3 regions of the Martinezella sp. CNPSo 3795 genome follow, and region 2 is predicted to be linked to each of the others. Evidence: riboswitches for the same ligand, from Rfam matches in the RefSeq annotation. Region 2 holds a riboswitch; each other region holds the start of a gene.
The links. A riboswitch is a leader RNA that binds a small molecule or an ion and turns the genes downstream of it on or off. The one in region 2 is predicted to bind cobalamin.
Positions count from the first base shown of each region.

Region 1: another riboswitch for cobalamin. It lies ahead of cobU (bifunctional adenosylcobinamide kinase/adenosylcobinamide-phosphate guanylyltransferase); the one in region 2 lies ahead of AC13QY_RS21930 (aromatic ring-hydroxylating oxygenase subunit alpha).
Region 3: another riboswitch for cobalamin. It lies ahead of AC13QY_RS14320 (DUF1636 family protein); the one in region 2 lies ahead of AC13QY_RS21930 (aromatic ring-hydroxylating oxygenase subunit alpha).

Region 1 is NZ_JBXSOQ010000004.1:232,174-242,957, reverse strand. Features, by position in the region: gene AC13QY_RS14530 (TSUP family transporter) at 1-387, shown strand, start outside; gene AC13QY_RS14525 (nuclear transport factor 2 family protein) at 489-854, shown strand; gene AC13QY_RS14520 (helix-turn-helix domain-containing protein) at 851-1,654, shown strand; gene cobO (cob(I)yrinic acid a,c-diamide adenosyltransferase) at 1,668-2,312, opposite strand; gene AC13QY_RS14510 (dimethylsulfonioproprionate lyase family protein) at 2,309-2,908, opposite strand; gene cobN (cobaltochelatase subunit CobN) at 2,905-6,894, opposite strand; gene cobW (cobalamin biosynthesis protein CobW) at 6,904-7,953, opposite strand; gene cobU (bifunctional adenosylcobinamide kinase/adenosylcobinamide-phosphate guanylyltransferase) at 7,959-8,483, opposite strand; cobalamin riboswitch at 8,625-9,024, opposite strand; gene AC13QY_RS14490 (chloride channel protein) at 9,204-10,784, shown strand, end outside.
Region 2 is NZ_JBXSOQ010000008.1:190,402-201,185, reverse strand. Features, by position in the region: gene AC13QY_RS21950 (transporter) at 1-24, shown strand, start outside; gene AC13QY_RS21945 (BA14K family protein) at 95-562, opposite strand; gene AC13QY_RS21940 (glycoside hydrolase family 25 protein) at 869-1,819, shown strand; gene AC13QY_RS21935 (FAD-binding oxidoreductase) at 1,914-3,002, opposite strand; gene AC13QY_RS21930 (aromatic ring-hydroxylating oxygenase subunit alpha) at 3,005-4,249, opposite strand; cobalamin riboswitch at 4,346-4,549, opposite strand; gene AC13QY_RS21925 (DUF6656 family protein) at 4,898-5,515, shown strand; gene AC13QY_RS21920 (L-threonylcarbamoyladenylate synthase) at 5,575-6,549, shown strand; gene AC13QY_RS21915 (FAD-binding oxidoreductase) at 6,583-8,013, shown strand; gene phnF (phosphonate metabolism transcriptional regulator PhnF) at 8,017-8,751, opposite strand; gene AC13QY_RS21905 (MOSC domain-containing protein) at 8,824-9,375, shown strand; gene AC13QY_RS21900 (DNA translocase FtsK) at 9,675-10,784, opposite strand, start outside.
Region 3 is NZ_JBXSOQ010000004.1:192,761-203,544, forward strand. Features, by position in the region: gene AC13QY_RS14310 (hypothetical protein) at 1-288, opposite strand, end outside; gene AC13QY_RS14315 (FAD/NAD(P)-binding protein) at 309-1,724, shown strand; cobalamin riboswitch at 1,917-2,133, shown strand; gene AC13QY_RS14320 (DUF1636 family protein) at 2,242-2,655, shown strand; gene AC13QY_RS14325 (ABC transporter ATP-binding protein) at 2,666-3,445, shown strand; gene AC13QY_RS14330 (ABC transporter substrate-binding protein) at 3,466-4,425, shown strand; gene AC13QY_RS14335 (FecCD family ABC transporter permease) at 4,489-5,505, shown strand; gene AC13QY_RS14340 (mechanosensitive ion channel family protein) at 5,789-8,380, shown strand; gene AC13QY_RS14345 (response regulator) at 8,707-9,546, shown strand; gene AC13QY_RS14350 (diguanylate cyclase) at 9,722-10,784, shown strand, end outside.

The sequences.
Region 1 (10,784 bases), on a different contig from region 2:
AGCGCCGGACTCTTCGGCGTAACGTTCGTGCCGCTGATCGGCTTCTATGACGGCGCCTTCGGCCCTGGAACCGGCTCGTTCCTGATGCTCGCCTTCGTGACTCTCGCCGGCTTCGGCCTCTTGAAGGCGACGGCGCATACGAAGCTGCTCAATTTCGGCTCCAATCTCGGTGGCCTGATCGTCTTCATCTCCTCCGGCGCCATCCTCTGGAAAGTCGGTCTGACGATGGGGCTCGGCCAATTCCTCGGCGCCCAGCTTGGTTCGCGACTCGCCATGCGCATCGGTGCGAAACTGATCAAGCCGCTGCTCGTGATCGTCTGCATAGCCTTTGCGATCAAGCTGCTGGCGGATCCCACCCATCCCGTCAGGATCTGGCTGGGACTGTAAGAAACGCACCTTTGATTACCTCCGACGTAATTGATAGTGCTTCGGTACGCGCCGATGATCGCTCTGCCTGAACGGTTCAGGCGATCCAAAGGAGTTGACCGATGACTGATGCGAACACCATCGCAGACCGCTATATCGCCATCTGGAATGAGGCCGATACCGACCGCCGGCATGCGCTCATCGCCGAGGTATGGACGGAAGACTGCAGCTATGTCGACCCGATGATGCGCGCGCGCAATCGCGAAGAGATTCACGCGCTGGTTACGGCGGCGCACGAGCGCTTCCCGGGCTTTCGCTTCACCCTCCTCACGAACGGTGATCGCTACGGCGACCATCTCCGCTTCTCGTGGGGTTTCGGCCCGGCCGATGCCGAGCCGCTGATCAAGGGCACGGATTTCGCAATTCTAGAAGGCGAACAGCTGAAGTCCGTTCACGGCTTCATCGACCAGCTGCCGGCCGCCGCATGATGAACCCGGCCCGCTCTCTCGGCGACCACCTGCGCGAATGGCGGCAGCGCCGCCACCTGAGCCAGCTCGAGTTCGCCCTTGAAGCCGATATATCGCAACGGCATCTGAGCTTCATCGAGAGCGGGCGGGCGCTCCCAAGCCGCGAGATGCTGATGCATCTCGCCGAACGGCTCGGCGTTCCCTTGCGCGAACGCAATCCGATGCTCCTGGCGGCTGGATTTGCGCCGGTCTTTCCGGAGCGCAAACTGGACGACCCCGCGCTTGCTCCGGCACGCCATGCCATCGACATGCTGCTGAAGGGGCACGAGCCCTTCCCAGCTCTGGCCGTCGACCGGCATTGGACGCTGATCGCTGCCAATGCCGCCGTGGCACCATTGCTTGCCGGCGTAACGGATACCTCGCTGACCGAAGGGCCGATCAATGTCCTGCGGCTGAGCCTACATCCGCATGGCCTGGCGCCTCGGATCGCCAATCTCTCCGAATGGCGTGCGCATCTGCTGGAGCGCCTGCGCCAGCAGATATCGGCAACCGGCGATCCCGTGTTGACAAAACTGCTGGCGGAATTATCCACCTATCCCGCACCGGCTGCGCCAAAATCGACGGCTCCGGAACGGGATTTCGCCGGCATTGTCGTGCCGCTGGAGCTTGTCACCGATACGGGACATCTCTCGTTTCTGTCCACAACGACCGTCTTCGGAACGCCTGTCGATGTCACCCTGTCGGAGCTGGCGATCGAATCCTTCTTTCCCGCAAACCCGCAGACGGCGGAAAAACTGAAGACGATGCTGCCGGGCGGTTGACAGCCGCCCGCGATCAGAACTCGACGCCCGGCTGCCCTTTGATACCCGAGCGGAAAGGATGCTTGATCAATTCCATCTCGGTCACGAGATCGGCAATCTCGATCAGCTCTTCCTTGGCGTTGCGGCCCGTCAAGACGACATGGGTCATGTAAGGCTTTTCGTTCTTGAGGAACTCCAGCACCTCGTTGATGTCGAGGTAATCGTAACGAAGCGCGATATTGATCTCATCCAGCAGCACCATGGAGTTGCGCTCATCGCGGATCAGTTCCTTGGCCTTTTCCCAGGCAGCCGTGGCCGCCGCAACGTCGCGGGCGCGATCCTGCGTCTCCCAGGTAAAGCCTTCACCCATCGTATGGAACTGGCAGAGGTCGGAGAAATGCTTTTCGATCAGGTCGCGCTCGCCGGTCCACATGGCGCCCTTGATGAACTGCACCACCGCGCTCGGCTTTCCATGGGCGATGTGGCGGAAGATCATACCGAAGGCGGAGGAGGATTTTCCCTTGCCCTTACCTGTATGGACAATGATCAAGCCCTTCTCGTCGGTCTTGGTCGCCATGATTTTGTCGCGCGCGGCCTTCTTCTTGGCCATCTTGTCGGCGTGACGGGCATCGTCGTTCTTCGGCACGCCCGCACCGGTTTCGGCCAATTCGTCGCTCATTGCATTCTCCCTGATATTATCGATTTCTGTGCCAGCGGCCCGCCACGCCAGATGTAGAGCGCGACAAGCGGCTGATCTTCCGTGCGCATCGCGTGGCGGATATTCGAGGGGTGATGGATGATCTCACCCGACCAGCGCGGCAGGAACAGTTGGGCATCCTTGCTCCACAGCGAGCCGTCGGTCAGAGGAATATAGATTTCCTCCGCCTCGTGATGATGATCCGGATAGTGCACGCCGGGACCAAGCAAGAGAAAACCGCCGGCCATTTCTTTGTTTGTGAAATGCCCGCGCGTGCCAAAAAGCTCGACCCAGCCGTATCTCTCGAGGAAATCCGCGCCGAAATCGGTGATGCTGTAGGTCTGTGCCCAATGCAGTTCGTCCGCGGCTTGAAAGAGCCTGCCAAGCAGCACGCCTTCGGCCCCATCGCGAGACCGATCATGTTTTCGAAGATAATCGACGACGGGCAAGTCCTGCGGCACGAGCAAGCGCTTCTTCATCGACCAGTCGAAGCCTTCAATGAAATGCCGTAGCACTGGATCACTGCGCGATTGCAGATAATCCCGAAAGGCAGTCAGAAGCTCGCCGACCGTACTCATACCGCCGCCTCCCGGCCCTCCTTCAGGCTTTCCAAATCGAACCGCGCCGAATTGCTTCTCGGTGTCCAAAGCTGGCGATCGATCGCCTCGAGCAGACGTTCTCGCATCTCCCTGAGTGCAGCCGGATTCTTCTCTGCCATGAAATCACGCACGCGCTGATCGATAACGAAGGCCTGATAGACGGCCTCGAAATGATGATTGCGGACCGCACCGGTCGTCGCTGCGAAGGCAAAGAGATAATCTACCGTTGCCGCAATTTCGAAGGCGCCCTTGTAGCCATGGCGCATGATGCCCTCGATCCACTTGGAGTTGACGACGCGCCCGCGCACCACCCGACCGATCTCCTCTTCAAGCGAGCGGATTACAGGCTTTTCCGGCCTCGAATGGTCGTTATGATAGATCGAGGGACGCGCGCCGCCAAGCTGCTCGGCCGCGGCTGCCATGCCGCCCTCGAACTGATAATAATCGTCGCTGTCGAGCAGATCGTGCTCGCGATTGTCCTGGTTCTGCACGACCGCCTGGATCGAACGCAAACGCTCTTCGAAGACGCCCCGCTCCGCCCTGCCCTCCTCGCCGGCGCCATAGGCATAGCTGCCCCAGACGAGATAGGCCTCCGCCAGATCCGCGCGCCGCTCCCAGCCTTTCTCATCGATCAGCGCCTGCAGACCAGCTCCATAAGCGCCGGGTTTCGACCCGAAGATGCGATAGCCCGCACGACGACTGGCAGACGCGGTGTCCAACCCGGCGACCTCAAGCCGCGCGATCTCGCCGCGCATACGCGCCGCAATCGGATTATCCGTTGCATCCTCATCGAGCATGCCGACCGCGCGGACTGCCCTATCGAACAAGGCGATCTGCTCGGGAAACGCATCACGGAAAAAGCCGGAGATGCGCAGTGTGACATCGACTCGCGGCCGCCGGAGCATGGCAGGCGGGATGATCTCATAGCCGGTGACGCGGCGTGAGGTCATGTCCCAGACCGGCTTGACACCAATCAACGCCAGCGCCTGCGCGATATCGTCGCCACCCGTGCGCATGTTCGATGTGCCCCAGGCTGTCATGCCGAAGGAAACGGGCCATTCGCCATGATCCTGAACATAGCGGCGGATGAGCAATTCGGCCGATTTCCTGCCGAGCTCGTAGGCAGCCGGCGTCGGAACCGCACGGCTGTCGACCGAATAGAAATTGCGCCCCGTCGGCAGAACATCCGGCCGGCCACGGGTCGGTGCGCCGGATGGGCCGGGAGGTACGAAACGACCGTCGAGGCCTTTGAGCAGAGCTGCGATTTCCGCGTCGCCGCAAGCGAGGATGGAAGGCTGGAGCTTCGAGCCAATCTCGCCGAGAACCATGCGAGTGTTGGGCCAGTTCTCCGGGCAGGCCGTTTCGCCATTCACGAGCTTTGCGGCCAGGAGTTCGATGCGTTCGACGGTATCGCCTTGGGTACGCCAGGAGGCACCCGAGACATCTTGGAGGATTGTGGGACGCGAGCCGGTCCATTCGGCGGCCATGTCGCAATCCAAGGGGTCGAATGGCTTGTTCGGAGGGATACCCCCCTCTGTCAGCTTCGCTGACATCTCCCCCACAAGGGGGGAGATTGGTGGGAGTATGCCGCCCGTCTCTCCTGCCCCTTTATCGACAACATCAGCGGATTCGATCTTGGTTTGATCCGAGGAAGCTCCGCGGACCACCGATCTCCCCCCTTGTGGGGGAGATGTCGCGAAAGCGACAGAGGGGGGTGCCGCACCCTCCCTATGCTCTGCACCCACGAACGCATCTCGAGCAATCGCCCGCTGCAGACTCTGATCGCCACCCTCGCCCAGCCCGCGCGGCACCCTTGCCAGCGCCACCGTCAAATCCGTCAACAACCGCCCAGCGGGCGAGACGCCGAAAATGTGCAACCCATCGCGGATCTGCATTTCCTTGAGGTCGCAGAGATAGGCATCGAGCTTGCGCAAGGCCTCGTCTTCGCCCTCGCCCTTGGCGATGCCGGCATCCTGATCTAGCCCGATATCGGCGACGAGATCGAGGATCTGTTTACGCAGCAGACGGATGCGGCGGGGATCGCCGCCGGAAGCCTCGTAATATTCGTCGACCAGCGCTTCCAGATCCTTCAGCGGGCCATAGCTTTCGGCACGCGTCAGCGGCGGCGTCAGGTGATCGATGATGACGGCGCTCGTGCGGCGCTTGGCCTGCGTGCCCTCGCCGGGATCGTTGACGATGAAGGGATAGAGGTTCGGCAGTGGTCCGAGGATTGCTTCCGGATAGCAATTTTCCGACAGCGCCAACGCCTTGCCCGGCAGCCATTCGAGATTGCCGTGCTTGCCCATGTGAATGACCGCATGCGCATCGAAAGAGCGGCGCAGGAAGGCATAGAAGGCAAGATAGCCGTGCGGCGGCACGAGATCGGGAGAATGGTAGCTCTCCTTCGGATCGATATTGTAGCCGCGCGCCGGCTGGATACCGATAAGCACGTCGCCGAAGCGGGCGAACGGCAGAGCAAAGCCGTCACCAATCGCGTAAGGATCCGCCGCCGGCCCGCCCCAGCGCGCCGTAATCTCATCCTGAATCTGTTTAGGAAGCGACGAGAAGAAATCCTCGTAATCGCTGAAGGAAAGCCTCTCGCGGACCATGCGGCCGTCATGCCCCGAATTTGTCGGCCCTTCCGCTAGGTGCCGCATCAGCGCGTCGCCATCGGCAGGCAGATCGGCAACGCCGTAACCGGCCGCCCGCATCGCCTTCAGCACTTCGATCGTGCCGGCCGGCGTATCGAGCCCGACGCCATTGCCCAGGCGACCATCGCGATTGGGATAGTTCGCCATGACAAGCGCAACACGGCGATCGCCGGGCGGCGTATTGCGCAGCCGCGCCCAATTGGCCGCAAGCCGCGCCGTATAGCGCATGCGATCCTGAAGTGGCTCGCTGGCAACGATATTGGCCTCGACCCTTTCATCATAGCGGGCCGCAGCCTTGAAGGACACGGCGCGGGCGAGAACGCGCCCGTCGACCTCGGGGAGCGCCACGTTCATGCCGAGATCGCGCGCCGAAAGCCCCTGCGAAGATTCCTCCCACGCCTCCTTCGGCGACGCCGAGAAGATGGCTTGCAGAACGACGGCATCGCCCGTTTCCAGCACCGTCGCCTGACGATCTGCACCGGGTGCCGAAACGGCAAAGCCCGTGGCATTGATGACCACGCCCGGTTTCAGCTCGGTAAAGACACTTTCGAGAATACCGACCGACACGGCGTCCTTGAGGCTATAGGCAAAGACCGGCAACGGCCGCATGCCCTCAGCGATAAGCGCCTCTATCATGGCTTCGACAGGTCTGGTTTCACCGCTCTGAACCAACGCCCGATAGAAGGAAATCGCGACGGTCGGAGGTTCGAATCCTGCAGGGATCACCATCTCCGCTTTGGAGACTCTCCTCCACTCCTCGACGCCGATCACGCCCCGCCCTGGCCACCAGATCCCGGCCTTCATCAAGGGTACGGCGGGCATCGGCTTCTCGGCGCCTGAGAGCATCGCCTCGGCATAGGCGAGAAACGCCCGCGAATTCGCCTCGCCGCCCTCGATCAGATAGGACCAGAGCGCATTGAGATCATCGAGTGCGACGTTGGAAAATGGCGTTAGCCCGGGATCGGGTTTCGAATCTCCCGGCAGCACCGCGATCAAGGCACCCTGGCGCGCTGCACAGGCATGCAGCGCTTCCAGCGCATAGTGGAAGTAGCTTGCTCCTCCGAGCGCCCGCACGATGATGAGCTTCGCATACCGCGCCGTTCTGTCAATATAGGTATCGACGGACATCGGATGCTTGAGGCTCATCAGGCTTGCAAGCCGAAGGGAACGGCCGCCCTCTCCGTGGGCTGCGGCAATCGCCGCAAGCTCGGTATCGGCGGCCGACAGAAAGAGGATATCGCCGGGCGACTGCCCAAGGTCGATCGCCTCCTCTCCGTCGCTGATGGTTCCCTTTTGGGCTAGAAGGAGGTGCATGGACGTCCCTTAGACCAATGCTTCGATCGCCTTGCGAACGATCGTCTCGTCCATCTCGTGCAGGCCGATCACGACAAGCCGGGTCGCGCGGGCTTCACCCGGCGTCCAGGCGCGATCGAAATAGGTGTCGATGCGGCTGCCGACGGCCTGAAGCTGCAGGCGCATGGGCTTGCCGGGGACATCGACGAAGCCCTTGAGGCGCAGCACATCATGCTCCGCAATCACGCCCTTCAGCGCATCGACGAAGGCGGCCGGATCGGCAATCGGGCCGAGTTCGACGACGAAGCTGTCGAACTCGTCGTGGTCATGCGGCGTGCCATCCTCGTGCTCCAACTCGTGGTGAGATTTGCGGTTGACGATATCGTCTTCCGTGCCGATCCCGAGGCCGAGCAGGACAGTGGCGGGCACATCGCCGTTCTTGGCCTCGATGATTGTCGGCTTGCGGGCGGTGCGCGAGGCTACTTCGGCGCGGACGCGGCCGAGACCATCAGTGTCGATCAGATCGGTCTTGTTGAGCACGATCAGATCGGCGCAGGTCAGCTGATCCTCGAACAGTTCCTCGATCGGGCTTTCGTGATCAAGCGAGTCGTCCTCGACGCGAGCAGCCTCTACGGCGTCGTGATCGTCGGCGAAACGGCCGGCGGCAACAGCCGCGCTGTCGACCACCGTGATGACGCCGTCGACGGTGACATGGGTGCGAATGTCAGGCCAGTTGAAGGCGGCAACCAGCGGCTGCGGCAGGGCAAGGCCTGATGTTTCGATGACGATATGATCCGGGCGCGCATCGCGCTCCAGAAGCTTCGTCATCGTCGGGATGAAGTCGTCGGCGACGGTGCAGCAGATGCAGCCATTGGTCAGCTCGATGATGTCATCTTCCGTGCAGTTCTCCGCACCGCAGCCCTTCAGCACGTCGCCATCAACGCCGAGGTCGCCGAACTCGTTGATGATCAGCGCGATCTTCTTGCCGCCGGCATTCTGCAGGAGGTTGCGGATCATCGTCGTCTTGCCGGCTCCCAGGAAGCCAGTGATGACGGTGGCGGGAATCTTTTCCTGGTTCATATGGATCAGCCCTTCATTTTCAGCGGCAAGCCCGCTGCGATAAAATAAACTTCGGCACTCGCCGCCGCGACCATCTGGTGCAGGCGGCCGGCATGATCGCGAAATTCGCGCGCCATGCGATTTTCTGGTACGATTCCCAAGCCCACCTCGTTGGAGACGAGAACGAGCCTTGATCGCGCAGTCGGCAGAAATGCAGTGAGAGCGGCAAATTCTGCCGCCATATCCCGCTCGGCCATCATCAGATTGGTCACCCAGAGCGTCAGGCAGTCGATAAGCACCGCCCGCCCCTCCGCGTCGATAGCGGCAAGCTGCCCGACGAGATCCATAGGCTCCTCATGCGTCTGCCATAGATCGCCGCGATCGGCACGATGCTTGGCGATGCGCTCGCGCATCTCGTCATCCCACGCCCGCCCTGTCGCCACATAGTGACATTCGAGGCCGGTATCCGACACCAGCGATTCTGCAAACCTGGATTTGCCGGAGCGCGCGCCGCCAAGAACGAAGACCGCTTGGGAAATCGAAGACGACATGCGTTATGCCCGCTCTCGAGCAAAAGCGAGGGTCGGCAGCACGTCGCTGGAACCGGGAAACAGGCGCCTACACGCCGAAAACTCGTCTTGCGCCATGACAACCTCCGTGCTGGCAGCGGAACTCGCGTCCCAAAACAGGCTCTGCGCCCGGCACGCATGGCAGGTCTCCTGGCTCGCGGATGAGGCGACGCGACGGGGGCGGACCGAAACCGGTCGCCCCCGATCGTGCGCCAGCGGATCTTTCTCACCTTCCCGGCAATGCATCATGAAAAGGCGGACGATTCGTAGAATAAGAGGCGTCCAGCCCCGGTTAATCATGATGCCACACCAGTGGCTTTTTCGATTTGCGCCTGCCTCGCCCCCGTTCGCCCCATGCGAACCATCGACGAAATAGACTTCAAACCGAACGAAAGACCCTGACCGCTCTACAGTCGCGGGGTCGGCTGTGATGAGAACGCCCGGATTGGGTCCGCCCCTTCACATTCCCTTTTCATCCCATGCGGCAGATCGCCGCTCAGGAACCATTCGTTATGCCGCAATGATTAGGCTTTCACTGAGTTCAAGTCAATCAAGGGCATGGATGCGACCTGCGCCATCCTGATTGCGAATTCGGTTGAAAATTCCCATAAAACCAGCGGCTTTTTTGCCGTATTTCTTTGATGTTAGGAGTTTATAGAAGGTAAGCCCTCACATTCGAGCAAAACGTATCGTCCGCTTCCAATGCTGCAGAAATTCCAACCGCGACGTCTCGGCGTCTTCTCGGTCCTATTCGATCTCGGTCGCTTCAGGGCATTGCTGCGCCGTGGCGAGCTGGGACTTGTTTTTGCCGGCGCGCTGGTGGGAATAGCGTCCGGCTGTGCCGTCACCGCGATGAGCTATATCTCGCGCAAGCTTCACAGCGTCATCTACGGTATAACCGACTACGAACGCTTGAGTTCGGCAGCAATGGCGATTCCCGACAAATCGGTGTTGTTCATCGCACCGATCGCAGGCGGCATCATTCTCGGCATATTGCTCTACATATTGTCGCGCACGCGCAAGAAGCCGATGGTCGACCCGATCGAAGCCAATGCGCTGCATGGCGGCCGGATGTCGCTTACCGACAGCATCATCGTCGCCGTGCAGAACCTGATCTCGAATGGATTCGGCGCGTCCGTCGGGCTTGAAGCGGGTTACACGCAGCTCGCGGCCGGCATTGCCTCCAAATTCGGCTATAAGATGCAGATGCGCCGCGCAGACCTGCGCATGCTCGTCGGCTGCGGTGCTGCGGGTGCTATTGCCGCAGCATTCAATGCGCCGCTCACCGGTGCCTTCTATGCCTTTGAGCTCATCATCGGCAGCTATTCGATCCTGACGCTAACCCCTGTCGTCGTCTCGGCACTGATATCGACGATGATTGCAAGACTGCTTGCCGGCGATGACTTCGCCATCGATATCGATCATTTCGGGGCGATCGTTCCGGCGGATTATCTTCCAGCCATCCTGCTTGGTGCCTTCTGCGCCGGTATCGGCATCCTGATCATGCAGGGCGTCGCCTGGGTCGAAGAATTGGCACGCAAGAGTTCCATCGCGCCGCCTTTCCGGCCCGCGCTCGGCGGGCTCGTCGTCGGAACACTGGCGCTGATTTCGCCGCAGGTCCTGTCTGCCGGGCATGGCGCGCTGCATCTCAATCTGTCTACGGACGTGACGCTGGGCGCCTTGCTGGGTCTATTCCTACTGAAATCGCTCGCCTCCGCAATATCGATCGGCTCCGGCTTCAGAGGCGGCCTCTTCTTCGCTTCGCTGTTCATGGGCGCGCTGCTCGGCAAGATCTTCGCTTATTGTGCACCCTATTTCGATCATGCCACGCTGACGCCGGTCGTCTATGCCGTCGTCGGCATGAGCTCGCTGGCCGTTGCCATCATCGGCGGCCCGCTGACCATGACCTTCCTGGCGCTTGAAATCACCGGGGACTTTCCGATCACTGCCCTGGTGCTGGCCGCCGTCATCACCTCGTCGCTGGTGGTGCGCACGACCTTCGGCTACTCCTTCGCCACATGGCGCTTCCATTTGCGCGGCGAGAGCATCCGCAGCGCCCACGATGTCGGCTGGATCCGCAATCTGACGGTCGCCCGCATGATGCGCCCCGACGTGCACACGGGCAGCATCGACATGAGCATCGAGGAATTCCGCAAGAATTTTCCGATCGGCTCGGCGCAGCGCGTCATCCTGATCGACAAGAACGAGAAATATTCCGGAATGGTTCTCGTGCCCGACGTCTATGCGAGCCCGATCGAAAAGGACGACGAGGAGCACGGCCTT
Region 2 (10,784 bases):
CTCAAGCGGGTCAATATTCTCTGACGTCGAATTATGCAAAAAGCCGCCCGGCGAAAAACCGGACGGCTGGCATTGGTCGTTCTGGAAACGCTGCTTAGAAATACGGCGAATAGCACTGACGGCGCGGGCCGGAATTCGGCTGGAAGGTATTGTCGTAGGCGCGATAGGAGCGATAGCGTGACTCGCACCAGGCGACATGGCGCGGGTTGATACCCGCGGACGGAGCCGGAGCCGGCTCATAGTAACGCGGCTGGCTGGCGATCGCGCCGCCGATCAGCGCGCCTGCGCCGAAGGCAGCCAGCGGGAACCAATAGCCGTCATGATAGCGATAGCCATGACGATACCCTCGATAACCACGATAGCCGCCATACCAGCCGCGGCGGTAGTAGCCGCCATGGCGCCACTGCACCTTTTCGACATTACCAGGCGCGGCCTGGGTGGGTGCGGACTGTTTTACGATCGGTGCGGCCGGCATCTGCATGGCAAAAGACGGTGTGAAGCTCGTCATGGCGACGGCAGCCGTTAAGGCGACTGTCGCGATTTTTGCACGGAAACCAAGCATTTTCATCTCCATTCCCTGGTTCGACCTGATACTCAAGCCTGTAGCGTTTCATGTCGGGAATGCTTCCCGAGCAAGGTTTCGCCGCCTGCTTCGTCGCATATCCGAATAGACGGCAAGAAACGCGGCAGCGCGTTATTTAGTTCCTCAAATCCCTACCGATTTAAGGAGTTACGAGGGGCTCCACGATGAACTTATAGTGATTGCTTTCTTAACCCAAGATTAACCAGCAATCCTTACTATTATTTCATGAAAGGATACCGAAAGAGTAACCTCCTCATTTACAGCTTGCTGACGATCCTGGCCCTGATGGGGCCGGTCTCCAAGCCGTCGGCCGGCGAAAGCCAGCCCTGGGGCGATCCAAAAAACGCCCTGATTGTCGATGCTTACGAGCTGAACACCATCGACTGGAACGCGTTTCTGCAGGACAAACGGATAGCCGGCTTCATCTCCAAGGCGTCCGACGGACTTCCTGAAAGCTTCAGTTGCACAGGCGATCATGGCGGCGATACGGTGGCCCATTGCAGGACGATGTGGCGAAAATACGCGGTCAGCCGGGAACTGTTTCAAACCCGCCGCATGCTGGCAAAGACGAATGGCCTGTTATGGGGCGCCTATCATCTGGGGCGCCCGGGCAATCCGATCGATCAGGCCAATCATTTTCTCGACTACGCCAATCCCCAGCCCGATGAATTGATGGTGCTCGATATCGACGGCATGGACGCGACGCAGTTCATGTCGCTGGATGACGCGCAGATCTACGTCGCCCACATCAAGGTCAGGACGGGGCGCTACCCCATTCTCTACGTCAATCACAACACGGCCAGATACATAGCCGACCATCGCGGCACCTATCCGCTGCTGTCGCGGCTGCCCTTGTGGTATGCGCGCTACAAGCCTGATGTCAAAGGCACTTTTCCACTCGGCAACTGGGACAATTATGCCATCTGGCAGTTCGCTTCTTCAGACAATTGCTCGGAGAAAAGCTGCCCCTATCGCGTGCCGGGCACGCTCACCGATATCGACGTCAATGTCGTGCCGATGACGAAGATTCAGCTTGCCAAGATCTGGCCGCAAGGTGATCTCCTGCCGGCCAAACCCCTGCCCGCGCCGGACGTGACGATCGCGCTCGCGCAGATGTGCAGCGGGCCGCGGCAGACGCTCGTTTCGCTCATGGCCGACGTCGACCCAGTCGTCACTGCCTCGACCCCGCAATCGAAGCCGGGCGAGATCAACGAGCTGAATTACCAGGATTTCTAGAGTATCTTCGCTTTTCCTCAAATCGCGAAAACGCTCTATCTTCTTGTTTGTTTACGCATTCCGGACGGAAAACCGCTGCGCACCTGGAAATGCTCTACGCCTCGATCTGCACATCCGTCTTCGGACGCGAACAGCAGGCGAGGATATAGCCCTCGTCGATCTCGTCATCGAGGATGCCGCCATTGTGGCTCATCTCGACTTCGCCGGAGAGCTTCATGACCCGGCATGTCCCGCAAAGACCGGATTCGCAGGCGGCACCGATGCGCACGCCGGCGCCACGGGCCGCCTGAAGCACGGTTTGTCCCGCTGCGCAGGCCACATCCTTGCCCGCCATGGTGAAACGGATCGTGGTCGCCGCCTCGCCCGATGCATCATCGGAAACTTCTGCGAGCGGTGTCGCCGCATTGGCCGGCTGGAAGCTTTCCTGATGGTAGCGCGACATGTCGAAGCCATGGGCTTCGAGCATGGAGCGCACGGCGTCCATGAAGACTTCCGGGCCGCAGCAGAAGATCGTCCGGTCCATGAAATCCGGCGCCAGCAGACCGATCTTCGCCTTGTCGATGCGGCCCTTCAAACCCGACCAGAGATCGGTGCGGCCGCAGCCCTCGACGATGAAGCCGAGGTTGAGGCTCGGCATGAAGCGGGCGAGATATTCGAGTTCGGAGCGGAAGATGATATCCGTCGGGCTGCGCGAACAGTTGACAAAGGTAATATCAGACAATGGTGCGATATCGGACATATACCGCGTCATCGACATCATCGGCGTGATCCCGGAGCCGGCCGAGACGAAGAGATATTTCTCGCCGGGATGGCGGATATGGCTGAAATCGCCGAGCGGGCCGAAAGCCTTGATGCGCATGCCGGGCTTCAGGTTCTCGAACATCCAGCGCGTGCCGATGCTGTCCTTCTGCGCCTTCACCGTCACGGCGACCGAGAAGGGCCGCGACGGCGTCGACGACAGCGTATAGGTGCGCATGACCGGCTCCGGAGCCGTCGGCAGCTCCAGCGTCACGAACTGTCCCGGCAGATAGCGGAACCAGTTGTCCTTGTCCGAGCGGAACGTGAAGGTCATCACGTCGGGCGCTTCGGGCGTGACCGAGAGGCATTCGAGCACATGCTGCCTGTCGTTCCAGGGCTGCATCTGGTCGAGGTGTCGATGCGGGTAGGAGACGGTCATGTTCATACTCAGGCAACCGCAGACAGCTTGGCCTGGTCGCCCTGCAGCCGGTTGATCATGAACGTCGTGTACCATTCGACGAACTGCATGACTCCCCCTTCATGGACCTCCGAATAGGGACCGGGCTCATAGGCCGGCGAGCGGATGCCGAAGGCGTTTTCCTCGACGATGCGGCGGTCCTGATCGTTGGTTTCGGTCCAGACGTGGGTCAGCTCTTCCAGATTGTAGTCGACACCTTCGACGGCATCCTTATGGACGAGCCACTTCGTGGTGACGGCGGTTTCCTCGGCGCTGATCGGCAGGACACGGAAGGAAATCGCGTGGTCGCCGAGCATGTGGTTCCACGTCGTCGGGTAGTGGAACAGCAGCATGGTGCCGATGCCGTTGATCGTCACGTCAGATGAAAGCGGCCGCCTGACGGCATTCTGGCCGGACATGGTGTAGCTCTCGGCCCCTTCGATCAGCGGCATGCGGGCGGCGCGGAACTGTCCATCCGGCGAGATCTTGAACTCGCTCGGCAGGCCGGCAGCTTCGCAGCGCTGCCAGTGTTCAGCGATAACGGGGTCGTTCATCGCGCCCTGCACGCCGGTGACGGTCGGAGCCTCCGGGAAGGTGCGGCAAAGTTCCGGGTGATTGGCCGCGCAATGGTAGCATTCGCGGTTGTTTTCCCAGACGAGCTTCCAATTGCCCTTTTCGATAATGGTGCTCTGGAAGGCGACCTTGGCTTCGCTGATGCGGTGCGGCGCCATGTAGGGCTCGATCGTCGCGCGAACCGGGGCAAAATCGGGAGCGTTCTGCGCGAGGCAGATGAAGATGTAGCCGCCGACGCTTTCGCAGTGAACCGGCTTCAGCGAATACTGGCTCTTGTCGAAATCCTCCGCCATCTGGCGGGCAAAGAGCAGCGAGCCGTCAAGTTCGTAGGTCCACTGGTGATAGGGGCAGACGAGCTTTGCCGAGGAGCCGCGCTCCGTCGTGCAGACGCGTGAGCCGCGATGGCGACAGCTATTGTGGAAGGCGCGGATGACCTGATCGCGGCCGCGGACGATGACGACGGGATAATCGCCGATCTGGACGGTGAAGTAATTGCCCGCACGCGGCACTTCGCAATCATGGCCGATGAAGAGCCAATCGCGATAGTAGATCGTCTCCATGTCGAGCATGAAGTAATCCGGATCGGTGTAGAAGGGTTGCTCCAGACTGAAACCCGTCCGGTGGTTCTTCAGTTGCCGCAGAACTTTGCTGCCGATGTCCATTTGCCTATCCTTAGCAGTACCAGGAGGCGGGCAAAGGACATGCACGGCCGATTGGGAGCGGCCAAAAGCAATGTCCCGACCACCCGCCGCGGTCAGTAAACCTATGTGCCCAAGGCTGGTTTCCGGGCTCTGGAGCGGCCCTGTTTCCAGAGCCCCATGGCACCTTCCCAGGTCGATCGACCCAGTGGCTTTATCCGCCATGCCTCACTCCACCACCGTTGCGGGGGCAGCGCCGGATTTTGACCGGCTTCCCAATTCTCCGTCTCCCTAGCGGACGGCACCTTGAGATTGATGGCATCATAGCTCCCGGCTCCGCCAGCCGCTGCGCTGCAATGCGACATCGGCTCCGAAATTGACGACAGGCGAAACGGGACGCCGGGACGGTTGCGTGCCGTGAGAATATTGACTGGCAATTCAATCGCTTGGGCGCTTGCATTGGAGATGCTGCGAGCATCGCATGTGCGTTCGACCAATGACGCTTTATCCTGATTGCGACAGGTCCGCAAACGGCCGATAATCGGAAGACTAGTTGCGCGGCGGAGAGCGCCGCAGAGCCGCCATCGGGGGCCTTCGGTCCAGCGCGCGATCAAGCTCGGCTCAAGCTCCATAGTCCATCATGTCGCGAAGAGTTTTATAGCGAGATCCGGCATGGCCAAACTCAGATATTTCGACGCTGGGAAGCCCGCCGAGCCCGAACCGGCGCCACCGGTATCGACGACGGGCTACAGCGAATTCCTGCGCACCGGCCGCATCAACCGCAACAGGCCACATTGGCTGGCGGAAGAGCGGGAATATCTTACCCATGAGCAGGTGGCTGTGCGCACGGCACAGAAGCTCAGGGATGCCGGCGAAAAGACCCATGACCGGCTCAACAGCTTCCACAAGTCCATTCGCTTTCCGAAGCTCATCTTTCACCACACGCTGAAGGACACGCCGCATCTCGGCTATTGTCACGTCACCGCGGCGCGGACGCAGTTCGCGCATTATGAGGACGTGAACTGGGCTTTCTATATCGCCAATTTCTTTGCCCGCATCGGCCAGGAAGAGAATTTCTTCGAGGACATCAGCCTCAAATATTCGCGGATGTATTTCGCCGTCGCCATCCATCCGGACAGGCAAGCGGAAGACAAGAAGCTGACGATCAATCGCGACGTCAGAGGCAACGGCGTGCTGTTCCATACCCACGATCCGCAGATCGCCATCCGCAATGTTCTTCTCCTCGGCGCGCGCAACGAGCAGCTTCGCGACATTATTCGCCAGCTTTGACGATTGATCCGAAAACTCGAAGAGCATAAGAAACGGCCTGAACTGCAAGCAGGCAGGCCATGGCACGACACATAGACATTCTCGAACATCCGCAAACGGCGATCGAAGTCGCGACAGCGACTCTCGCAGAGGGTCTGCCGATCGGGCTGCCGACGGAGACGGTCTATGGTCTTGCCGCCGATGCCACCAATCCCGCCGCGATTACCCGGATCTACGAGACGAAGGGTCGTCCGCGTTTCAATCCGCTGATCTGCCATATGAGCGATCTCGCCATGGCCGAACGCTATGCGGTCTTCGATCCTATCTCCCGTAAATTGGCGGAAGCTTTCTGGCCCGGCCCGCTGACGCTGGTGCTACCGCTCAAACCCGACAGCGGCATCCATCCGCTGGCGACTGCCGGGCTCGACACGGTCGGCATCCGCGTGCCGCAAGGCTTTGCCGGCGATCTGATCCGCGCCTTCGACAGACCGCTTGCTGCGCCGAGCGCCAATACTTCGGGCAAGATCAGCGCCACAAGCGCCGATCATGTCGATGACGACCTTGGGGAGCGGATCACGCTCATCCTCGATGCCGGGGCCTCGGTCGTCGGCGTGGAGTCGACCATCGTCAAGGTCGAAGATGAAGAGATGCGCCTGCTGCGGCCCGGCGGGCTGGCGGCCAGCGAGATCGAGCGGGTGGCCGGCAAGGCGCTGAAGCGCAAGAAGAAAGCCTCGGCTGCCATCGAGGCTCCGGGGATGATGGCTTCGCATTATGCACCGGGCGCAGCCGTGCGCCTCGACGCGACTGAGGTTTCCGCGAACGAAGCGCTGATCCGCTTTGGGACACCAGATATTCCCGGCAGCGAAAAGGCCATTGCCGTGCTGGACCTGAGCGTCAGCGGCGATCTCGCCGAAGCCGCAGCAAACCTCTTTGACTTCATGAAGCGCGCCGATGCTACGGGTGCTGCGACCATTGCCTTTTCGCATATTCCCGACGAGGGCCTCGGTGAGGCCATCAACGACCGGCTGCGCCGCGCCGCCGCGCCCAGAGAATAAATCAGCCCGACATCATCAGGCAAAGGACACGCCATGAGCAGCTCCGTCCCCTCTTCCGACCTTCTCGATCGCTTCGCCGCCATCGTCGGCGAGAAACACGCCGTACGTGACCCGGCGGAAATTGCGCCGCATCTGGTGGAAAACCGCGGGCTCTATCACGGCGCCTCGCCCATGTTGCTGAAGCCCAGCTCGGTGGAAGAGGTTTCGGCCATCCTCAAGCTTGCTAGTGAAACCGGCACGGCCATCGTTCCCCAGACCGGCAATACCGGCCTTGTCGGCGGGCAGACGCCGCGCGAGGGTGGTTCCGACATCATCCTGTCGCTGGAGCGCATGAACCGCATCCGCGATATCGATCCGGTCGGCAACACCATGATCGTCGACGGTGGCTGCATTCTCGCGGATGTCCATAAGGCTGCGGCCGAGCATGGCCGCATGTTTCCGCTTTCGCTTGGCTCCGAGGGTTCCTGCCGTGTCGCCGGCAATCTTTCCACCAATGCCGGGGGTACGGCCGTTCTCGCCTATGGCAACATGCGCCAGCTTTGCCTCGGCCTCGAAGTCGTGCTGCCCACGGGCGAGATCTGGAACGGCCTGCGCCGTCTTAAGAAGGACAATACCGGCTACGACCTGCGCGATCTTTTTATCGGCGCGGAAGGCACGCTCGGCGTCATCACCGGCGCGGTGCTGAAGCTTTTCCCGCAGCCGCTTGGCCATCAGGTGGCCTTTGCCGGCCTGCAATCGGTCGATGACGCGCTGACTTTATTCAAGAATGCCTCCAGCCTCTGCGGCACGGCACTGACTGGTTTCGAGCTGATGCCGCGCATCGGCGTCGAGTTCACCACGCGGCATATTCCGGGCGTGCGCGACCCGCTCGACACAGCCCATCCCTGGTATGTCCTGATCGATATTTCCACCTCGGATTCGGCTGAGACCGCCGAGCGGATGATGACGGCGCTGCTCGAGCAAGGCTATGAGGCCGGACTGATCCAGGATGCGACCATTGCCAGCTCGGAAGCGCAGCAGAAGGCCATCTGGCATATGCGTGAGAGCATGTCGGACGCACAGAAGCCGGAAGGCGGCTCGATCAAGCACGATGTTTCCGTGCCGGTGGCGCAAATCCCGCAATTCATGGCGGAAGCCGAAAAGGCCGTTGTCGGTGCCATGCCGGGCGCGCGTGTCTGCGCCTTCGGCCATATGGGCGACGGCAATATTCACTACAACATCTCGCAGCCCGTCGGCGCCGACAAGGCGGAGTTCATCGGCCGGTGGCGCGAGATGAACAAGATCGTGCATGGTCTGGTGCTACAGCATGGCGGCTCGATCTCGGCCGAGCACGGCATCGGCCAGCTGAAGCGCGACGAGCTTGCTTCCATCCGCTCGGAGATCGAAATCGACCTGATGCGCCGGATCAAGACGGCTTTCGATCCGGCAGGCATCATGAATCCGGGCAAGGTCCTCAAGGTCTGAGGCTCAAACCGTCACGACGACCCGCTCCGAAGCAAAGCAGCCAATCTGGCAGGAAATCACATTGCCATCGGCATCGATGTCTTCGCCGGCATAGGCAAGCACTGGCGCGAGGCGCGATTGCTGCAGCAGACGGGCTTCCGCTTCAGTCGGCATGCGCGCGGTGATGTCGGTGGAGCGTCGCCAATAGTCGGCCACGCCATAATCCTTCAGCGCCGCCGTGAATGAGCCCATTACGGTGAATTTCTCTGCCAAACCGGGGAAGCGCTTGGCCGAGCAGCTGCGCATCACGACCGAGACGGGAAGCGCATCGGCATAGGCTACCAGGCACATTTCCAGCACCGCCTCGCCCGGCTGAAGATTGAGCCGCGTGGCGATATCGGCAATTGCCGGAACTTCCCTGGCCGAGACAACCTTGCGCGTGAGGTTCGCATCCGTCGCGGTCAGATCCTTGGTGAACCGTACCTTGTCGCCCAACTGGAAACGAACGGGCATATCGGCACGGACATAGGCGCCGCTGCCGCGCGCCACGCGCAACAAGCCCTCCCCTTCCAGCTCTGCGATCGCGCGCCGCATCGTCACCCGGGAGACACCGAATTGTTCGGACAAAGCGCGCTCGCCCGGCAGCCGGCTGCCGGGCGCATGCGTGCCCGCATCGATGGCATTTCTCAGCTTCGCGGCAACGGCCGCCCAGCCTCCCGCGGCCCTTACGCCTTTGTCCTGTCGATTTTTCTCTTCCATCACCAATCTATTGCCTTGAAATTGGTATATACCAATTTATAAAGATCCAGCTCGTTTATGGAAGGGTTCGGCATGGGCGACAAGCGGATATATGTCACGTCAGTTAGCAGCAGCGGTGTTCACGAGTTCAGCAAGCAGACCAAGGATCATATTCAATTGTTGGCCGGACTTGGCGTGGAAGGCGATGCGCATATGGGGGTGACGGTGAAACACCGCTCTCGCGTCGCGGTCGATCCAACCCAGCCGAATCTGCGCCAGATACACCTCATCCAGGAAGAACTGTTCGACGAGCTCACCGGAAAGGGTTTCTCCGTTTCGCCGGGCGACATGGGCGAGAATATTGCCACCCGAGGGATCGATCTGCTTTCTCTGCCGCAAGGCACGCGCCTGCATATCGGCGCTGAAGCGATCGTCGAGGTGACGGGCTTGCGCAATCCCTGCAAGCAGATCGACAATTTTCAGAAAGGCCTGCTGCATGCGGTGCTCGACAAGGATGCCGATGGTGGGCTGATCCGCAAGGCGGGCATCATGGGCATCGTCGTGCAGGGCGGCCGTGTGCAGCGCGATGACGAGATCCGTATCGAGTTGCCGCCGCTGCCGCATGTGAAGCTTGAGCGGGTTTGATAACAAATCGAGCTGATGCTCCGCACAGCGAGAAGTCGGTTCTGAGTGCGCCGAGCCTATGATACCCCCCTCTGTCACTTACGTGACATCTCCCCCACAAGGGGGGAGATTGTTGGGAGTATGTCGCACCGCTTTGCCAAATCATCGTGCTTTGGTTTCTGCGGGCGGGAGGTTCGTTTGCGGCGACAAAGTGCTACGGGCCGCCAATCTCCCCCCTTGTGGGGGAGATGTCCCGATAGGGACAGAGGGGGGTGCGCACTCTCCGCAACAACCGCGGCAAGCGTCATCCCCCAACTATATCAATCGAAATCCTCATTGCCCGAATTGCCGCCACCATTGCGGTTGCCGGAGATGATCTCGCGTTTGCCGACATGGTTGGCGGGGCCGACGAGACCGTCCTTTTCCATGCGCTCGACCAGCGATGCCGCGCGGTTGTAGCCGATGCCGAGGCGGCGCTGGATGTAAGAGGTCGAGCACTTCTTGTCGCGCATGACCACCTTGATCGCCTGCTCGTAGAGATCGTCGCCGTCTTCCGAGGCAATCGCGCCCTTGTCGAAGACGGCTGTGTCTTCTTCCTCGTCTTCCTCATCCTCGTCGGCGGTCACCGTGTCGAGATATTCCGGACGGCCCTGCAGCTTCAGATGTGCCACGACCTTCTCGACTTCCTCGTCGGAGACGAAGGGACCGTGGACGCGGGAGATGCGGCCGCCGCCTGCCATGTGCAGCATGTCGCCCTGGCCGAGGAGCTGTTCCGCCCCCTGCTCACCGAGAATGGTGCGGCTGTCGATTTTCGACGTCACCTGGAAGGAGATACGCGTCGGGAAGTTCGCCTTGATCGTGCCGGTGATGACGTCGACGGACGGACGCTGCGTCGCCATGATCAGATGGATACCTGCGGCACGCGCCATCTGCGCCAGGCGCTGGATCGCACCTTCGATCTCCTTGCCGGCAACCATCATCAGATCGGCCATTTCGTCGACGATGACCACGATATAGGGCATCGGCGTCAGGTCCATTTCCTGTTGCTCTTCGATCGGGGCACCAGTGCCCTTGTCGAAGCCAGTCTGAACCATGACGTGGATCGTCTCGCCCTTTTCCTTGGCGGAGGCAACGCGGCTGTTGTAGCCGTCGATGTTGCGCACGCCGAGGCGCGACATCTTCTTGTAGCGATCCTCCATTTCGCGCACGGCCCATTTCAGCGCCATGACGGCTTTCTTGGGATCGGTCACGACCGGGGTCAGCAGGTGCGGAATGCCGTCATAGACGGAGAGTTCCAGCATCTTCGGATCGACCATAATCAGGCGGCACTGTTCCGGGGTCATGCGATAGAGCAGCGACAGGATCATGGTGTTGATGGCGACGGACTTGCCCGAGCCGGTGGTGCCGGCCACGAGCAGATGCGGCATCTT
Region 3 (10,784 bases), on a different contig from region 2:
GACTAAATAAGTAGACAATGGCAATAATTCTGCTGCCTGATGGCTTTTGACGAAGTAATCATATGGCGGCTGATTGCAGGCATCTGGTGTTGGATCAGAGTTGGACCTGCCTGTCGCATCTTTCATTTTGGAAGGGTCCTGATTGAAGAAGCGCGACGCGTATTGAGAACGGAAGCGGCTTTCGTGCGTTCTGTCGGCCGCAGTCCCAAGGTTGCCGAGGCCCGGATATCGGCTCTGTGTTTCCGGACCTGTGAAGTCAGCAAGCCCAAGAAAGGCATGATCGACCACCTCTCGCCCCAGGAGTTGATATGACGGTTCAGGGATTCTTTTCCGCCAGGACGAACGCGACAGCGCGGCCTTATGCGATGCCTCGCATTGCCGTGATCGGGCGCGGTTTTTCCGGCATGATGATGGCGATCGCCCTGATGAAGACGGTTCGCTTTCCCTTCCATCTGCAGCTTTTCGATCCTAATTCCACCGTCAGCGGCGGACAGGCGCTCGCCTCCGGACATAGCAGTGAAATTCTCAACAGCCGTGTTCGCGATCTTTCCGTTTCCGCGGGAGATCCCGACGACTTCAATCAATGGCTTTGCGGTAATGCGCCTTTCCGCAGCGCCGTCCCCGCCGCCATACCCGGTTTTTTGCAGATCTTCGTACCGAAGAGCATTTTCAGCGACTACGTCTATCAGCGCTTTTCGGAAGCCTTCTCGTCACGGCGGGATGTGGCGGTGCAGGTCAGCAGCGAGACGGTCTTCGGGCTTCGGCGTGTTCGGGGCGGCCGTTTCGTAGTGGAAAGCGATGGCGCCGCCAATGCGCCTTTCGACATGGTGGTGCTGGCGACAGGCTATGGCATTAGCGATCACGAATTCCAGGCCAGCGATCTCGTGACCGTGCCGACGACGGTGCGGGCGCGCCGTCTCGTGTCGCGACCGCATACGATCCTGCTCGGAAGCGGCCTGCGCGTCGTCGATCGGCTGCTGCAGATGCGTGAGAACGGCTATACGGGGCAGATCACCATTGTTTCGCGGCGAGGCTTTCTGCCGCAGAGCCACACACGCAACAATGCCGATCCGGTTTTCCCTGCCGACGAGATGCCCGGCAAGCTCAGCGAGATCGTCCGCTTCGTCCGCAAGGCTTGCGTCGAGGCGGAGGCGAACGGCCAGAGCTGGCAATCCGTCATGAACGGCTTGCGCAAGCATGCGCGCTCGCTTTGGCGATCTCTGCCAGCCGGGCAGAAGCAGCAGTTCAACCGCCATTTGCGGGCGCTTTATGACAGCCATCGCAATCGGCTTCCCGAGGCGCTGCATGTACGCCTCAATCAGGAGCTTGCCGAGGGCAATACGCTGCTGCGGCGCGGTCATTTTATCCGCCGCACGCCGACCGGGCTGGTTTTGAAGCCGGCTGGCCGGCAGGAGACCGAGCAGCTCTATGCCGACGACGTAATCGATTGTCGGTGCCAGGCGCCGGATTTGAATGCACCCTTGCTGCGTAGCCTCATCGATGCCGGTCTCGCGGTGCCGGACGAGCTTGGCCTCGGTCTCGCCGTGGACGCGACAGGCTCGCTTGAGGTCAACGGGCGTACGACAGACGGGCTTTTTGCGATTGGTCCCCTGGGACTTGGAAGTCTCCCCGACATCGATCTGGTGCCTGAGATCGTGACGCAGGCCTATGCGGCGGCAGAGAGCGTCGCGGAGCGTTTTCATCCTCAGTGCAAGGCGGTCTGACAGCCCTGCGGTTTCTTTCATTCTGGATCGCGATTGAGTGCTGCCGCATATGCATATCGCAGTTGCGGCCTCGAGCGGAGATAATGGCTTGTCATTTGTTATGTAATAACGTAACGATTGCCTACTCAGGCCGAAGCTCCAGGACAAATGAAAGCGCATATGACATCCCCGTTGCCCGCATCCGCTTTCTATGACATGAATACCGCCGATGGTGCTGCTTTCGGATCGATCCGGATGGCGGCTGAAAAGGGAACACGGTGCGGATTACCCATCAGGGGCCAAGACCGTGGCTGCCCCCGCAACTGTAAGCGGAGAGCGCGTTCGCAATATGCCACTGGCGTCAAGCCGGGAAGGCGCGAACGAGTTGTGACCCGCGAGCCAGGAGACCTGCCATCGACGATATCAACCGCAACGGACGGGGTGTTCCGATGGAAAATCAGTGGTTGGGCGAGGGCGCCGCTGCGTCCGCTGGCCCCATCTTGACTGTGCCTCCGGCGAAATCTCCGGGAGGCATCTCATGGATAATACAAAAGAGGCGACGCACCGGATCACCGTGTGCACCAACTGCCGTCATGTCGGCAAACCGTGCCGGCCGGGCCTCGAACTCCTGAAACATCTGCAGATGGCGATCTCCCAGGCTGACGCCGCACTCGCAGATGATTTCAGCCTGGAGGGCAGCGTCTGTATGGCGGGCTGCGAACGGCCGTGCACGGTCGCTTTCCAGGCCACGCCAAAGTCGACGTACCTCTTCGGTGACATCGAGGATGCGAGCGATATCGGTGCGCTCGTCTCCTTCGCGAAGCTTTATCGGGATCGCCCCGATGGGCTGACCCGCGAAAGCGAACGCCCGAGAGCGCTGGCAGGCAAGACCCTCGCGCGCATTCCCGCCGCCATCGTATCAGCCGAACGCCAGCTGGTCGTATTGCAATAGGAGCCGGGTCATGTCCGAACGAAGCGCACGACTGGAAGCAGACGGCATCAGCTGGGGTCCCCAGAAGGGAATGCCGATCATCAGTGGCATCACGCTATCAGTCGAGGCCGGCGCCCGGCTTGCGATCATCGGTCCGAATGGAGCCGGCAAGTCGACCTTGCTGCGCTGCCTCTATCGCGGCCTCAAGCCGCAGCGAGGTTCGGTGCGTCTCGACGGCATCGATCTTTGGTCCATAGGTCCGCGGGAGGCGGCGCAGCGCATCGCCGTCGTGCCGCAGGAGACGCCAGGTGATTTTCCCTTCAGCGTGCGGGACGTGGTGTTGATGGGCCGCATCCCGCACCGCAAGGGCATGGCACGCTGGAGCGATCGCGACCATGAGGTCACGACCAAGGCGCTTGCCCGTCTGGAACTGGAGTCTTTGGCACAGCGGCAATTCGCGTCGCTGTCGGGTGGTGAGAAGCAACGGACGCTGATCGCCCGCGCCTTGGCACAGGAGCCGGAACTCATCATCCTCGACGAGCCGACCAATCACCTCGACATCCGCCATCAGCTCGAGATTCTTGAGCTACTCAAGAGACTCGGCCCGACGATCATCACGACGCTGCACGATATCAATCTCGCTGCTGATTTTGCGACGCAGATCGCCGTCATGGATTGCGGGCGGCTTATGGGCCACGGCGAACCTGCCGAAGTCCTGACTGTGGAGCATGTCTCGAACGCTTTCAGGGTTGGTACGCGGCTGCATCACACCGACGGCGGCCCGCAGCGCTTTTCCTTTTCCCTTCGATAATACGATCATTGGAGTTATTCATGTTTTCTCGCATGTCCCTGTCTGCCGCGGCCTTGCTTATCGGAAGCCTGTTTGCGGGCACGACGCTCGCCGAGCCTGTCACCGTGCGCAGCTGCAATCGCGATGTGACCTTCGACAAAGCGCCGGAGCGGGCCGTTTCCAACGACGTCAACCTGACCGAGATGATGTTGGCGCTGAAGCTACAGGACCGCATGGTCGGCTATACCGGCATTTCCGGCTGGAAGACGCTGGATGAGAAGCTGCGTGACGGCGTGAGGGAACTGCCGGAGCTGTCGCCGAAATATCCGAGCAAAGAGGTGCTGCTCGGCGCCAATGCGGATTTCTTCTTTGCCGGCTGGAACTACGGCATGAAGGTCGGCGGCGAGGTAACTCCGGAAACGCTCGCCCCCTTCGGCATCAAGGTCTATGAGCTGACCGAATCTTGCATCTTCGTCATGCAGAAGAACAAGCCGACCATGGACGACATGTTCGTGGATCTCCTCAATCTCGGCAGGATCTTCCGCGTCGAGGACAGGGCGGAAGCGCTGGTCGCCGGCTATCGCAAGCAGCTTGGCGAGGTCCAGGCGAGGATCGGTCATGTCGCCAAGCCGACCAGCGTTTTCGTCTATGACTCCGGTGAGGAAAAGCCGTTCACATCGGGGCGCTACGGCATTCCGACTGCCTTGATCGAGGCTGCCGGCGGCGTCAATGTGATGGACGACGTCGAGAAGAGCTGGACTGAAGTGTCCTGGGAGCCGGTCATCGAGAAGAACCCTGAAGTGATCGTCATCGTCGATTACGGCCAGGTCACTGCCGCCCAGAAGATCGCCTTTCTCAAGGGCAATCCGGCCTTCAGGAATATCGATGCCGTGAAGAATGACCGCTTCGTCGTGCTGCCCTATGTGGAGGCGACGCCGGGGCCGCGCAACATCGAGGCCATCGCCACGCTGGCCAGGGCCTTTCACCCGAGCGCCATGTAATCGTCTGCAATGCCGATCCGCACCAGTCGATCATGGGGCGGATCCCTTCCTCAAGTTTCAAGCATGCGCCTCAATCTCTCCATCCTCATCCCCTTGCTCGCCATAGGCTTCATTCTGTCGATCACCGCCGGTGTTTCGCTCGGTTCGGCATCCATTCCGTTCTCCACCGTCTGGTCGATTGTCGGCAACAGACTGCATGTTGGTGCCTTTCCGGCCACCTGGTCCAGCGGGCAGGAAAGCATCGTCTGGGACGTCCGTTTTCCGCGCGTCGTTCTGGCGGCGCTCGTCGGGGCGGGGCTTGCCATCACCGGCGCCGTCCTGCAGGCGCTGACGCGAAATCCATTGGCGGACCCGCATCTCCTCGGCGTCTCCTCCGGGGCGGCATTCGGCGCCATTCTGGCGCTATTGCATACCGGGCTGATCCTCGGCCTGTTGACGGTGCCGTTGTTCGCTTTTGCCGGCGCCTTGCTCGCAACCGCGGCCGTCGGGCTGACGACGCGGCTGACGCGCTCGCATTCGGCCGATCGGCTCGTCCTGTCGGGCGTGGCGGTAGCCTTCGTGTTCACGGCGCTTGGCAACCTCCTGATCTTTCTGGGCGATCCGAGAGCCGCCAACACCGTTGTCTTCTGGATGCTGGGCGGGTTAGGACTGGCGCAATGGCAACATCTTATCTATCCCGCCGGCATCCTGCTGTTCTGCCTCGTTTCACTTCTTCCGAAGACGAGGGAGCTCAATGCACTTGCGATGGGCGATGAAACGGCCGTCACGCTTGGCATTGCCGTTGCACGATTTCGCTTGCTACTCTTCGTCATCACGGCGCTGCTGACCGGCGTGATGGTCGCCTTTTCAGGCGCAATCGGTTTCGTCGGGTTGATGGTGCCGCATTTCGTGCGGCTGATCGTGGGCGGCGACAATGTGCGCGTGGTGCCGCTGAGCGCCGCTTTCGGCGCACTGACGTTGATCTGGGCTGATGTCATCGCGCGCCTGGTGATGGCTCCGGAGGACATGCCGATCGGCGTGGTCACCGGGCTTACCGGAGGCGTCGCCTTCATCTTGATATTGCGGAGCAGGCGCGCATAGATCGACCCATTGCCAAGGTGTTTTCCTGGCCTATTTCCGGGCGGGCGATGATCGGCGCGGCAGGTCGTCGTCAAGATGAGAGCGGCCGATATCCGGTTTTGAAGGAGAGTCCGGATAGGATAACGGCATGGAATGCCTTCGTGTCGCCTTTCTTTGTCTTACAAGGCGTACGCGTAAAGACTATGGAATTCGCAATCCTACTATAGGACGACTCGGGTCTCCATTTTTGCGGCGATTTCGGTCATCCACTGCCTGCGACTTCATGTGCAACGAGGAGCTCTGCTTGCGCCCGCTGAAATCTCGTCTTTTTCTATTGTCCCTTTTGTTGCTGGGATTGGGTGTGTTTACCGCCATCATCCCGCTGGCGGGGGCTGCCCTTGCGCAGGATCAGCAGCCGGCCCAAGCGTCGCAGCAAACGGACCAACAGCCCGGGCAGCTCGCCAATGGGCTGCTGGACGCAGCTGTTACCGATCTTGGCAAAGCGAAGAAGACTTATGCATCGCTTCAGGACGCGGCGAAACAGGCAACATCGGATGACGAGACGCTCGTGGCGCTGTCCAGCCAGGTCGACGAACTCAACCGCACCACAGCTGCTATTTCCGCACGCCTGAAACCCCGTACCGCCGAAATCGATGCACGCCTGACCCAACTCGGTGCTGCGCCCAAGGAAGGCCAGCCGCCTGAGGCTCCGATCGTCGCGCAGGAGCGCGATCGGCTCAATGCCGAACGCTCCCAGATCAGCGCCGCGATTCTCGATGCCGACAATCTGACCGCAGAGACCAATCGGCTTGCGATGCAGTTCATGGAGATGCGCCGAAGGCTGTTTGCCGAGACGCTATTCAAGCGGACGGAGATTTCCACGGCGACATTCGACGATGCAGGGGCGGCTCTGGTCGACGAGGGCGTCAAGTTCAGTACCGCCGTGACGAGCTGGATCGGCTTCGTGCTCAAGGCAAAGCTTGCTTCATTCCTGGCCGCTGTCTGCCTGTCGATTGGCGCTGCTCTGATCTTTCTTTTCGGTGGTTATCGGCTATTCCGCCGCTATTACGTGCAGGACGAGGCCGTCGAGAATCCGCCCTATATCAGCCGGCTCTCCGTCGCCTTCTGGTCGACCTTGATCCGCACGCTGTCGCTGGCTGCCTTTCTCGTTACGTCTTTCTTCTTCCTCTCGAATTTCAATGTGCTGCGGCCTGACATCGCGCCGATACTGGCTGCGGTTTTCGCTTTTATCGGACTCGTCTATTTTGTCGGTCGCTTGAGCAATGCTGTCTTCGCGCCCTTCCGGCCCCATTGGCGGCTGGTCAAGCTGTCGAACAAGGGGGCACATTCGCTGACCTGGTGCCTGCAGGCCATGGCTGTGGTCAACGGGCTGGATTACGTCTTCGACCGCATCAGCGAGTCCATGGGATCGCCGGTCGTCGTTACCGTGGCCAAGAGCTTTCTGGCGGCACTGCTGATCGGCCTCATTCTGATTGCAGCCTCCTTCGGCTCGCCGATGCTTGCCAAAAACGGCGATCCGGATGCGCCAGGCCGCCATTGGCCGCATGGCATGGCCATCATTCTTCGCGTTCTCGGCATATTGGTGATCTTCACCTCGTTCATCGGCTATGTCGGGTTGGCCCGCTTCATGGCAACGCAGATGATCGTGACGAGCGCCGTCATCGCGACCATGTATCTCGGCTTCCAGCTCGGCAAGGCCGTATCCAAGCAGGGCGTCTTTGCCGAAACGATCATCGGACGCTTTCTGGAAAATCGCCTGAAGCTGCGTGAAGTGGCGCTCGATCAGGCCGGTCTTGCAGCTGGGCTTGCGACCTACGCCGTCGCGCTGCTGACCGGCATTCCGCTGATCCTGCTCTCCTGGGGCTTTCACATTCAGGATCTGGAAACCTTTGCCTACAGGCTCTTTACCGAGATCAAGATCGGCAACATGTCGATCTCGCTGCTCGGCATTTTCGTCGGCATCCTGCTGTTTGCGGGCGGCTATCTGGTCACGCGCTGGTTCCAGCGCTGGCTTGACAGCAATGTCATGGCGCGCGGGCAGGTGGATCTGGGTGTCCGCAACTCGGTGAGAACCGGTATCGGCTATCTGGGCATAGCGTTGGCGGCGATCTTTGCCATTTCCGCTGCCGGCATCGATTTATCCAGCCTGGCCCTCGTCGCCAGTGCCCTCTCGGTCGGTATCGGTTTCGGCCTGCAAAACATCGTGTCGAACTTCGTGTCCGGCCTGATCCTGCTGGTCGAGCGGCCTTTCAAGGTCGGCGACTGGATCGTCTCGGGCACTTCGGAAGGCATCGTCAAGCGCATCTCGGTGCGTGCGACAGAGATCGAGACCTTTCGCAAGCAGTCGATCATCGTGCCGAATTCCGAACTTATCAATGCGTCCGTCGGCAACTGGACGCATCGCAACAGGCTCGCCCGCTCCGAAATCCCGGTATCCGTCAGCTATGATGCCGATCCGCGCAAGGTGATGGATATCCTGCTGGAGCTGGTACGCTCGATTCCGAAGGTGCTCAGGAATCCGGAGCCGCATGTAGAGTTCCTGCGTTTTGGTCCATCATCGCTCGATTTCGAGATGCGCTTTTATTTGTCGGATCTCTCCGATGGCATGGAGATCCGCAACAATCTGCGCATCGAAATCCTGAAGCGCTTCAAGGAGGAGGGGATTTCCATTCCCTATCCGCATCAGGAGTTGCATATCGTTCGCGAGGGCAGACGAGGCAGGCAGTCGGATATCGCAGCCGATGCCTTGACGGATTTTGCAGACGGGCCTGAAGCTGAGGATGACGTAAAAGAAGATTCCGCTTTGTCGGCCGAAGGCAAGGTATCGGAAGCGAAGAGCACTGGCCGGCGCCGTGGCAGGACCGCGGCGGAGTGATCCGATTACCGGCAGAGCCCGCTGAAACAGAGCCATGTTGTCGCCGGTGGGAATGATGCGGTCATCGTTTCCGCCGGTTCTGCTCGGAAGTTCGCGGTTTGCGTTCCTCGAGGGGAGCGTGTCGCGCTCTTTAGGATTGTTTCTCTCGGTCTGGTTAGGGATCTCGCGCATGTCGTTGCCGCGAGAACTCTGGCGATAGCATGCCTGGAAAGCCGCGAATGGGGCAATTTTCTTCACCTCCGGGAAACCAGTCGGCTTAACAAATCCGCAAAGGCTTTGTTCTAAAAAAATACAGAGGGGATCATTTTCAAAAACAGGTTTTCATTATGCCATTTCTGGGTGTTTCGGGGATGCAATACTCCGGTGCGTCTCTTGCCGGCTCGCGCATTCTTCTCGTCGAGGATTCCAATCTTTTTACATCAATGGTCAGGGCCAAGCTGAAGGAGCTTCTGGATATCGACGTCGAAATCTGTCGCAATTTCGAAGAGCTTCAGCTTGCCTATGACAAGTCGTCGGAGCCGATCAAGCTGGCGATCTCCAATATGAATCTCCCAGGCGCCGAGAAGGGCGAAGCCCTGGCCTATCTTCTCGATCTCAGCATTCCGACGATCGCCTTCACGGGTACTTTTCTCGAAGGCACGCGCGACGAGTTGATCGCCAAGGATGTGGTGGATTACATTCTCAAGGACAATGTCTTCGCAGTGGACATGCTGGCGGAATCGATCTGCCGTTTTCTGACCAACCATCGTCACCATGTTCTCATCGTCGATGACAGCGCGACGGCGCGCGCTTTGCTGTCCAGCCGGCTGAAGCGCTATAATTTCCGCGTCAGCGTTGCTGAGAATGGTGCCAAGGCGCTCCAAATCCTCAAGGCCAGCCCGGATATCGGCCTTATGGTCACGGACTATAATATGCCCGACATGGACGGATTCGAGCTGACACGGCGTATCCGTGCGACGACCGGCTCCCATGAGCTGCGCATCATCGGTGTCTCCTCATCCAACAACCGGCTGCTTTCGGCCCGCTTTCTCAAGGCGGGGGGCAATGATTTCATTCTGCGGCCATTCATCGATGAGGAGTTCTACTGTCGCGTGAATCAGAATCTCGACACGCTGTTGCAGATTCAGTCGGCTCAGCCGCCCGCCAGGGAGATACGGGCTGGATAAATCGGCTAAAATAATCCCAAGAAAAGTGAGGAAAAATCACTTTTATGTAAATCTCCGCAATCAGCAGTTCCAAATTTTTCACGAATCCTGTTCAGGATACGTGCAACACGGTTTGGCAGACCTGCAATTGACTGACTATTCATACACCTGACGGTGTGGGAGGAATTGACGGGAAATGGTACTGCATGCGGGAAACATTGGCGGCGGCATCGGTCACCGCGATGGCAGCCAGAAAATACTTCTGGTTGAGGATTCGCGCATGTTTTCCGCGGTGCTATCGCATCGGTTCGAAACCGAGCTCGGTCTTGCTGTCATCCATTGCTCTTCATTGAAAGTGCTGAACGAGGTGCTGGCAGAGGCGGATCGCAGTTTCACGATGGCGGTGATCGACCTGAACCTTCCGGACGCTGCCCATGGAGAAGCCCTGGACGTTGCCGTTGCCCATGACATTCCCACCATCGTCTTCACGGCGTCTTTCGACATGGCGACGCGCCATCGCATCATGGAGCGCAATGTCGTCGACTATGTGCTCAAGGATGGCGAGTTCGCCCTCGACAATCTCGTCTCCTCCGTCCGGCGCGCCATCGCCAATCGGTCTGCCCGCGTTATGGTTGTCGACGATGTGCCTTCGGCACGGAAAATGCTGACGGATTTGCTGCACGCTCAGCAATTCAAGGTCGCCGAAGCCGGCACGGGTGTCGAAGCCCTGGCAATGCTTGAGACATTCGACGACATCGAAATCGTCGTCACCGACTACAATATGCCCGACATGAACGGCCATGAACTGACCCGCCGCATCCGCCACCGCTATGGCTCGGATCGGATGCGGATTATCGGCATTTCGTCTTCGAACGATCGTTTGCTGTCTGCGACCTTCCTGAAGGCGGGCGCCAGCGATTTCATCTACCGCCCCTTCGTTCAGGAGGAGCTGCAATGCCGTATCGCGTTGAATGTCGAGACACTGTCGCAGCTGAAGCAATTGCGAGCGGCAGCGGCGAGCGATTATCTGACCGGGCTCTATAACAGGCGCTATTTTTATGACCACGGCCCACGGCTGGTCAATGAATGCCTGCGGCGCCAGCGCCCAAGCTCGGTTGCCATTCTCGACATCGATCACTTCAAGCATCTGAACGATACTTATGGTCACGAGATCGGAGACCAGGTGCTAAAGGCGGTGGCCGGCAGGCTTCACGGGCTCTTGGAAGGCACCGACAATCTGCTCTCCCGCCTTGGCGGGG